One region of the Comamonas terrigena NBRC 13299 genome, then DNA from elsewhere that is predicted to be linked to it. Evidence: predicted binding sites of a transcription regulator. Region 1 holds the regulator's gene; the other holds the start of a gene.

Region 1 (4,979 bases):
GACAGGCCCATGCGCTGGCCATAGGCCACGGAAGCACCCACATGGTCTTCGTACGCGGCTTTCTGCTCCGGCGTGAAGCTGGGCAGCAATTCGGTGCAGCGGGGATCGATGTCTCTTTTGCCCACATCGTGCAGCAAGGCCGCCAGACCCAGGTCCATCAACCGCGCCGAATTGAGCCCGTGGGACTTGCCCAGCAGCAGCGAGAGCACAGTGACATTGATGGGGTGAGCGCCCTGCTGTTCGCCCACGCTCTCGGACAACAGCCGGATGGCCGTCTGCGAGGCATCCAGCAGCTCCGCGATATATCCGGCCACCAGGCTGGAGCTGGCGCGCATCGCGTCCTGCGGGTCGTTGACCAGCCGGGACACGACTTCGCGGTAGCTGTGGGTGGCGGCAGAAAAGCGCTGGTCGCAGGTCTTGAGTGCGGCCACTTCGCTCGACGCCATGGCCGGCACATCGCGTGCCGCCAGCGTCGGAATGTGCAGCCCCGACGAGCCGATGGTGGCGGGCCGTGCCGGCTGTGGCGGCGTGCCATCAGCTGCGGGCGCCTCCCCCTCTTCATTTGTAAGAGGAGGTAAAAAAGTCAAAACGCTGGGATCAGATTTTGCAGGAATGCAACGAATCTCGTCCAAACCCAGCGATTGCAGCACGTCAATCTGTTCCTGGCTGTTCACTCGAAAGCTGCTCACTGGAAATGGATGGCGCAACCAGCCAATGTCCAATTGGACATACATACCTATGCAGATGTCCCGAACGTCAATTAAAAGGGAGTGCGTCACGTTGTTTGGGCTGCAGCACGCCAGCAAGCCAGTCGATCCAAACCGCCCATTATGACGACTGCATGCGACAAATAAGTACTTACATAAAGGGGTTGCGCAAGCGGCGCCGCTGTGCATTAAAAAGCTACAGCGTATTGTGCCGCGTTACCGCTCCATGTCAGCCCTAGCGGCACCACTGTGACGGCACGTGCACCATGTCCATCCACAGGGCCCACAGCGAGACACCTGCCAGCAAGGCGCCGGCGGTGCGCAGCCCCCAGGCTTCGCGCCACTGCTGCAGGCGGCTGATGCGCTGCCACAGCCACGGGCCCAGGGCCAACCACAGGCCCCCGCCCACGCCGAACGCCACCATGGATGCAGCGCCCTGCCACACGCCACCGGCCAGGGCCGCCACCATGACGGCGGAGTACAGCAGACCACACGGCAGAAAAGCCCACAGGCTGCCAGCCACCCAGGTTCCCCCCGGCCCGCGCACACCGTGCTGCACCTTGCTCCAGAGCTTGCGCCCGCCGGACTCCACCCATTGCGGCTGACGGGCCTGCAGCAGCAGCATCAGACCCCATGCCAATGCGGCCAGGTGCAGCAGCACCCACAGCGGATGCAGGGCGGAGGTGCGGTCGGAGAACCAGGCCACCGTCTCCATGGCATAGGCCGCCACGCCGCCCAGGGCGGCATAGCCCATCAGGCGGCCGACATGGAAGCCCAGCCAGCGCCCGGCATTGGCCGCCTCCGGCGGCTGCGCCGAAGCCCCTTCAGGCTGGATGGACACCACCCGCCCCCCGCTGCGCAGCGGCGAGACGATGGCCGCACAGGGTGCGGCGCACATCGCAAGACAATGGGGCCCACCCACGAGCCCCATGAAGAAAGCGGTTCCAAGCAACGACAGCCACATGGGCTAGATGATCCTGGAAAAGCGCGCCCGGTTCTTGCCGGCCTGCAAATGCCGGTCAAACGTCATGGCCACGCCGCGCACAAAGAACCAGCCCATGGGCGTGACCTTGATGCCGTCGTCGTCGATCACCACCAGGCCCTGCTCCTGCTGCTGGGCCAGCATTTCCAGCTCGGCCGCGAAGTAGCGCTGGAAGTCCAGCAGCCAAGACTGGCTCATGGGCTCGAACAGCACTTCGCCCTGGCACATCAGCGACATGATGACGGCGCGCCGCACCAGGTCGTCGCGCCCCAGCGCCAAACCCCGCACCACGGGCAGCCGGCCCTGGTCGAGGAAGTCGTAATACTCTTCCAGGGTCTTGGCGTTCTGGCTGTAGGTGGCGCCCACGCGGCCGATGGCAGACACCCCCAGGGCAATCAGGTCGCAGTCCGGCTGCGTGCTGTAGCCCTGGAAGTTGCGGTGCAGCCGTCCTTGCCGCTTGGCAATGGCCAGCGCATCTTCCGGCAGTGCGAAGTGGTCCATGCCCACATAGACATAGCCGGCCTGCATGAAGGCATCGATGGAGCCCGAGAGCATGGACAGCTTGTCCGAAGCCTCCGGCAGGTCTTCCTGCGCAATGCGGCGCTGTGGCTTGAAGCGCTCCGGCAGATGCGCGTAGGCATACAGCGCAATCCGGTCCGGCCGCAGCTGGCACACCTGTTCCAGGGTGCGCTGGAACGATGCCGCGGTCTGCTTGGGCAGGCCATAGATCAGGTCCACGTTGACCGAATGGAAACCCAGCTCGCGCGCCGCCTGCACCAGATCAAAGACCTGCTCGGCCGGCTGCTCGCGGTGCACCGCCTTTTGCACATCGGGGTCGAAATCCTGCACCCCGAAGCTCAGGCGGTTGAAGCCCAGCTGCGCCAGGTGGGCCAGACGTTCGCGGGTGACGGTGCGGGGATCGACTTCGATGGAATATTCGCCCACCGCTTCAAAACTGAAGTTGGCGCGCAGCGTGTCCATCAGCTGGGTCAGCTCGGCATCGGACAGAAAGGTGGGAGAACCGCCGCCCAGGTGCAGCTGGCTGACCGCCTGTCCCTTGCCACAATGCGCCACCTGCAGAGCCACCTCTTTTTCCAGGTACTGCAGATAGGTCTGCGCGCGTTCATGGTGCTTGGTGATGATCTTGTTGCACGCGCAGTAGTAGCACAGGGCCTCACAGAAAGGCACATGCACATACAGTGACATGGGAAGCGCCTTGGCCGCAGAATGGTGCTTGCGCTGTTCCAGCGCCAACACATAATCATCCTGACCAAATGCTTCAATAAAGCGATCTGCGGTGGGATAAGAGGTATAACGGGGCCCAGGCACGTCGTACCGACGCAAAAGCTCCGGCGTTACTGCTGTCATTGAATATTCCTTAGGTGCTGCCCAGCACTGTGCCGCACCCCGGGAAAATCAGCCTTGATGCAAATCAAGACATTCAAATACCATTCCTGAGACAATTGATTCATATCATTCGCACAACTGAGCACCCCCTCTCTCGCCTCCCAGCCCGATAACCTTTCTGCGTTACGTCCAATGGCCCGTTCAGCGGGAGCCCAAGGCGTCAGTGCCATGACACCACCCCCTATCAAAGTCACCTGCTCCAACTGCAATCTGCGCGAACTGTGCATGCCCACAGGCTTGAATGAGCAGCAGTTGCACCGTATTGACGATATTGTGGCCACGCGTCGCAAAATCAAACGGGGCAGCACCTTGTTCCGTAATGGCGAAGACTTCACGGCGCTCTATGCCATCCGCACCGGGTTCTTCAAGACCTGCGTGGCCACGGAAGATGGCCGTGACCAGGTGACAGGTTTTCAGATGGCGGGCGAGATCATTGGCCTGGACGGGATCGTGCACGACCACCACACCTGCGATACCGTGGCCCTGGAAGACGCCGAAGTCTGCGTCATGCCGTTCGACCGCCTGGAAGAGCTGTCGCGCGAAGTGACGGCCCTGCAGTCGCATGTGCACAAGGTGATGAGCCGCGAGATCGTGCGCGAACACGGCGTGATGCTGCTGCTGGGCAGCATGCGTGCCGAAGAGCGCCTGGCCGCCTTTGTGCTGAACCTGGTGCAGCGCCTGCACACCCGGGGCTTCTCGTCTTCCGAGCTGGTGCTGCGCATGACGCGCGAAGAGATCGGCAGCTACCTCGGCCTGAAGCTGGAAACGGTCAGCCGCACCTTCTCGAAGTTTGTCGAGGAAGGCTTGGTCGAAGTGAAGCAGCGCCATGTGCGCATCCTGGACACCGAAGGCCTCAAGCGCATCGTCAACAGCCAGCACGCCTGCGAATAAGCGCGCCCGCCACCGCAGCGCGGATCCAGCACCCCAGCCTCCTTCCGGAGGCTTTTTTCATGGCGCCCCGGCCTTGCCGCACCACGGCATTCCTGTATTTCGGCATTGCGCGGGCCTGCCCGCACAGCCCAGGAGGAGAACTCCCCCTCCCCCCACTTCACAGAGCCCGCTTATAGCGACGGGACGCGGCGCTCCCGGGCATTGAGCTCCTGCGGGGACAGCGCCAGCAGGCTGGTCATGGCCGATGCCATCATGATGATGGCCCAGAACAGGAAGAAGGCCACCGTGCACACGCCCAGGCGCGACACCTCGCCATAGGCCGACAGCCACTGCATTTCCAGCGGGTCGACCACGGCAAACACCAGCATCTCCATCACCCCGGCGGCCAGAAAGGCGGGCCAGGCAATCCACATCCAGCGACGCAACAGCATGGGTCTCTCCTTGTTGTGGCAGGCAGATGCCCCATTGTGCGAGCCTCTGTCTGCCGCGTCACGGCCTGCAGCGTCCCCACAAACCCTGAAAAAGGCATAAAAAAAGCCAGCCGGTAGGCTGGCTTGCTACGGCTGCAGCGCAGGGACCGCAGGCCCTGCGCTGGCGCCCGGTTTACTTGCTGCCGCGCAGCAAGGCCTTGAGTGCGCTTTGCAGGCGCTGGGCCGCGCTGTCGCTGCGCTCCGCAGCCAGCACCGCCGCCACATCCTGCTCCCAGGTGGTGCGGGGGTCCGTGGCCTTGCGGTTGGTCAGCAGCTGCAGCTGCAGTGCACGGCGTGCAGACAGCTGGTCGGCCGGTGTGGGCACGTCGGCAGCCATTTCCAGGCGCAGCAGCGACTCGGCTGCCTCGCCCTTGGCGGCAGCGCCCACGGCGGCATGCCAGCTGTTGCGGGAAGCATTGCTCAGCTTGCCCAGTTCCTGCGCGGGCGGCACCAGGGCCGCGTCGCGCTTGGACCAGGCCTCCATCAGCTGGGTCAGGGCTTCGCCATGGGCCTGTGCCGTCA
Region 2 (4,979 bases), 1.4 Mb from region 1:
AGCCTGCTGGACGAGGAAACCGCCGATCTGGCCATCGGCAACTTTCCGGCCGTACTGGCCGATCTGACGGCCCGCGCCCAGTCCGGCGCCCTGGTGGCCTACGAAAGCCGGCGCCTGTATGACGGCCAGTACGTGGCCGCCATGCGCCGCGACCACCCGCTGTCGCGCCAGCCTTTGACGCTGGAGCGCTACTGCGCCGCGCGCCATGCGCTGGTCAGCTTCTCCGGCCGGGCCTGGGGCTTCATCGACGAAGCCCTGGCCTCGCTGGGCAAGAAGCGCCACATCGCGCTGACGGTGAACCAGTACGGCACCGCGGCCCGCGTGGTGGCGCAGACCGATCTGGTGACGGTGATGCCGCGCCACTTCGTGCCCATCAGCCACATGGCCGAGGAGCTGCACATTGCCAAGCTGCCGCTGGACGTGATGGCCGTGCATGTGGATGCGCTGTGGCACAAGCGCGGCCCCAACCGACCGGCCTACGACTGGATGGTGCAGGCCTTGGGCCGGGCCGCACAGCAGGCGCTGGCATTGCAGCATCCGCTGTGACCCGCCGCAACGGCGCGGTGCGACATTCCGGGACAATAGCGCTCCATGCGCATCCAGCTTTTGTCCGACCTGCACTTGGAAGTGCATCCGCAGTTTGTTCCGGAACCCGCCGCCGACGCCGATGTGCTGGTGCTGGCCGGCGATATCGGCTCCTACCAGGACGGCAGCCTGCTGCAGGACGACTGTTTCGGCCTGGAACGCTTTTCCCCGCTGCCGCAGTACGCCGGCTGGCCATGCCCGGTGGTGTTTGTCCCCGGCAACCATGAGTACGACGCCCAGGACTGGGATGCGGCGCACGCCCGGCTGCGCCGCATCTGCGACCGGCTGGGGCTGATCTGGCTGGAGCGCGACACCGCAGTGCTGGACGGCGTGCGCTTTGTCGGCACCACGCTGTGGACCGACTATGACGCCATCGCCCTGCTGGACGACCAGGTGCAGGCCGGTGACGTGGGCCGGCTGCTGAAGCTGCGCGACAAGTCCTTTCGTGCGGCCAACTTCTACCTGCAGAAAACCGGTGGCACCCGCCACGGCGAACCGTTTCTGGCGGCCCCCATGCGCGAGCAGGCGCTGGTGTGCCAGGAATGGCTGCGCACGGCCCTGGCCCAGCCTTTTGACGGTCCTACCGTGGCCGTGACCCATTTCGCCCCCAGCCTGCGCAGCAGCGACCCCCGCTATGGCATGGTGCCCGGCACGGCGGGCTTCTGCAATGCGCTGGACGATCTGCTGCCCTGTGCCCAGCTGTGGCTGCACGGGCATCTGCACACCCCGGTGGACTACACCGCCCAGGGCCTGCGGGCCGATGGCAGCGCCTGGCAGTGCCGCGTGCATGCCAACCCGCTGGGCTATGCGCGCAAGGGAGAGCAGGACAAATTCCACCCCGCGCAAAGCTTGGCTCTATGATGCATTGCAGGCGCAGGGCCTCCGCTTTCAAAAAACATGACATGCGTCAAGACAACAAGCAGCAACCCGCAATAACCTGTGCCTGTTCACTCATGGAGAAACCATCATGAAGATTCTGCTTGCTGTCGATGGCAGCCCCTACACCAAGAAAATGCTGGCCTACATGACCACGCACGAAGAGCTCACTGCCGGCACCCATGCCTACAGTGCGATCACGGTGCAGTCGGCTCTGCCCCCCCGCGCCCGCGCCGCCCTGGGCAAGGAAACCGTGGACGCCTACTACGCCGAAGAGTCGGCCAAGGTGCTGGATCCGGTGTGTGAATTCCTGGCCCGCCACAACGTCCAGCCCACGCGCATCGCCAAGGTGGGCCCCGCCGGCGAGGCCATTGCCAAGGAAGCCGTGGAAGGCAAGTACGACCTGATCATCATGGGCACCCACGGCCACGGCGCGCTGGGCAAGTTGGTGATGGGTTCGGTCAGCACCCAGGTGCTGGCCAACTGCGACGTCCCGGTGATGCTGATTCGCTGAGGCGCCTGCCCCTGCATGGCCGGAGTTGCCTCCGGGCCGTGCACCACAAAAAAACCGGTCCCTCGGAGGCCGGTTTTTTTGTGGGCGGGAACCCCTGCCGCGGCGAAAGCTGCGGCTGCCGCTGCGCAGTCAGCCCACGGCCAGCATGCTCTTCTTGGCCGGTTTGGCCTTCTGGGACAGCGGCAGGTATTCCGGTGAGGCATGCAGCGTGGCCATGCAGGTCTTGACGCACCACTCCACCACTTCGTCGTGGCTGTAGGCCTGGGTGTGCATCAGCGCGTCCACCATGGGATCGACGGCGCGGGTCATCAGCATCTGACGGGCCACCAGCAGGGGCCAGCCGGGGTGGATATGACCGGCTTCCTGCGCCTGCACAATCCATTCTTCCAGGCGCGTGCTCAGGCCCTGCAGCGCCAGCTGGTAGGGTTCCGAGGCCTTGAGCGCATGGCGGATTTCGGACTTGCGCTCGGCCAGCAGCGGTGCATCGGAGTTCAGCTGGGCCTGCAGCACCCAGCGCACAAAGGCCTGCAGCCGCTGACTGGCCACCATGCGGGCGGGCAGGCCGTCCAGGAACCCCTGGGCACGTTCCAGACCCCGCACCATGACTTCACAGCACAGGTCTTCCTTGCCTTTGAAATGTTTGTACAGCACGGCCTTGGCCATACCGGCGGCTTCGGCCACCTGGTCCAGCGTCATGGCGTCATAGCCCCGCTCGCTGAGCAAGCGGGTGCACTCTTCCAGGATGGCTTCCTTGCGGGCCCTGTGCATCATGTCCCGGAAGGAGACGTGGCTGAAGGACGGTCGATTGGACACGGTCAGATTAATATTTGTTACATATGGATCGAAATTAACACCGGACCTGTTTGCCATCAGTCAGACAACGGCTCACCTTTCTGAACAATTGTCTTTGAGGTTCACTTTTGCGCCTTGGAGCAGGGTGTCCGTCAATTGGCGCAGCAGGCTGGAGTCCAGGTTCCAGCAATGCCAGTACAGGTCGATGGATAGCATCGTACCCGGCGCGACGTCGACCAGCCGCCCATGTGACAGACGGTCGCGCACCAGCAGTTCCGGCAGCACGCCCACGCCCCAGCCGGCCTCCACCGCCCGCACCTGGGCTTCGGAATTGGGCAGGTAAAGGCTGTTCAGCACCACCTGGGACAGGCCCAGCAGGCGCGCCACGAACTCGCTTTGCATATCGTCCTTGCGGTTGAAGCACAGAAACGGCACACGGTGGAAGTTGTGGGCGTTCAGCCCCTGCGGCAGGTGGGCGGCCGCGTACTCCGGCGCTGCCACGGCCAGATAGCGCATGGCGCCCAGCGGCTGCACACGGCAGCCCTGCAGCGGCTGGCGCAAGGTGGTCACGCAGCCCAGCACCTCGCCGGAACGCAGCCATTCCTGGGTGAAATCCTGGTCGTCCGTGATCACTTCCAGCGCAATCCCTGCGCGCACCAGCGGCGTCAGCGCCTCCAGGGCCCAGGTGGCAATGCTGTCGGCATTGACCGCGACGGCCAGGCCCACCCCGGCGCCGGAGCCGGCCGTGTGGGGCGCCAGGGTCTGCATGTCGCGCGCCAGATCGGCCCGCAGCAGGCGCAACTGCTGGGCATGCTTGAGCAGCAACTGCCCGGCGCGCGTGGGCCGCAGGGGCCGGCTGCGCACCACCAGTACCGATCCGGCCTGCTCCTCCAGCGCCCGCAGGCGCTGCGAGACGGCCGACTGCGTGACATGCAGGCGCTGCGCGGCCTTCTCGAACCCACCCGTTTCCACAATGGCGGCCAAGCACTCCAAGGCCACCGGGTCCCAATGCTGCATCGCGTCTTCTCCTGCGTTGTATTAGCTGCGCTTATGGATTCACAAGGAATGTAATCCGGCTTGGCGTCCTGCGGGTGGCACACCACACTGCGCTCCATGAAAACCATCATCCTCGGCGCCGGCATCATCGGCATCAGCACCGCATGGCACCTGCGTGCCCGTGGCCACGACGTGATCGTCATCGACCGCCAGGCCGAGGCAGCGCAGGAGACCAGCTTCGCCAACGCTGGCCAGATCTCGGTTAGCTACTGCGAACCCTGGGCCAACCGCGAAGCCCCGTTGAAGGCGCTGAAGTGGATGTTCGACGCGCAGGCGCCGCTGCTGTTCCGTCCCCAGCTGGACTGGCAGCAGTGGCGTTGGGCGCTGCAATTCCTGGGCCAGTGCAACGACCGCGCCTTCGCCCGCAATGTGCAGCAGATCGTGGCCCTGGGCGCCTACAGCCACACCGCCCTGCAGCAGATGGTGGCGGAGACCGGCATCAGCTACCACCGGCTGGAGCGCGGCATTGCGCACTTCTACTCCAGCGCCCAGGCCTTCGAGGAGGCCGGCGAGGCGGTGGAAATCATGCGCCAGCACGGCGTGCAGCGCCAGCTGGTCAGCCGCGACGAGCTGCTGCGCATCGAGCCGGCTTTCACGCCCTACAAGGACCAGATCTTTGGCGGCACCTTCACACCCACCGATGAAAGCGGCGACGCCCGTGCCTTCACCCAGCAGCTGGCCCAGTTGTGCGCACAGCGCGGCGTGCAGTTTCTCTACGGCCACGATGTGCTGCGCCTGAACCAGGCCGGCGGCGAGGTGCAGTCCATCACCGTGCGCCAGCGCCTGGACGATGGCCCGGGCCGCGAACAGACGCTGACGGCCGACAGCTTTGTCGTGGCCTGCGGCAGCTACAGCGCGCCGCTGCTGCGTACCGTGGGCGTGGACCTGCCCATCTACCCCGGCAAGGGCTACAGCGCCACCTTCCGCATCCTGCAGCCCGATGCCGCGCCGTTTGTGTCGTGCATTGACGACGCACGCAAGATCGCCATGAGCCGTTTCGGCGACCAGCTGCGCGTGGCCGGCACCATCGAGCTGGGCGGCTTCGACCTGTCGCTGGACAGCCCCGTGGCCCAAGCCCGCTGCCGCATGCTGAGCGAGCGCATCGAAGAAATCCTGCCCGGTGTGTGCGATACCCGCTCCGAAGCCGAAGGCGGCC

Evidence for each region. The regulator FNR, encoded in region 1, switches genes on or off when oxygen is low (the NO sensors DNR and NnrR bind a similar motif). The targets are predictions, from matches to a motif close to TTGATNNNNATCAA.
Region 2: a site for FNR is predicted at 1,483-1,496, ahead of CT3_RS00315 (universal stress protein). Genes of this name have one in related genera too.

The regions. Positions count from the first base shown of each region.
Region 1 is NZ_AP019749.1:3,301,228-3,306,206, forward strand. It holds gene CT3_RS15125 (cyclic di-GMP phosphodiesterase) at 1-734, opposite strand, end outside; gene CT3_RS15130 (sulfite exporter TauE/SafE family protein) at 943-1,671, opposite strand; gene hemN (oxygen-independent coproporphyrinogen III oxidase) at 1,675-3,057, opposite strand; gene fnr (fumarate/nitrate reduction transcriptional regulator Fnr) at 3,265-3,987, shown strand; gene CT3_RS15145 (hypothetical protein) at 4,158-4,418, opposite strand; gene CT3_RS15150 (DUF349 domain-containing protein) at 4,591-4,979, opposite strand, start outside.
Region 2 is NZ_AP019749.1:77,025-82,003, reverse strand. It holds gene CT3_RS00325 (LysR family transcriptional regulator) at 1-546, shown strand, start outside; gene CT3_RS00320 (metallophosphoesterase) at 592-1,446, shown strand; gene CT3_RS00315 (universal stress protein) at 1,553-1,975, shown strand; gene CT3_RS00310 (TetR/AcrR family transcriptional regulator) at 2,105-2,788, opposite strand; gene CT3_RS00305 (LysR family transcriptional regulator ArgP) at 2,861-3,784, opposite strand; gene CT3_RS00300 (D-amino acid dehydrogenase) at 3,881-4,979, shown strand, end outside.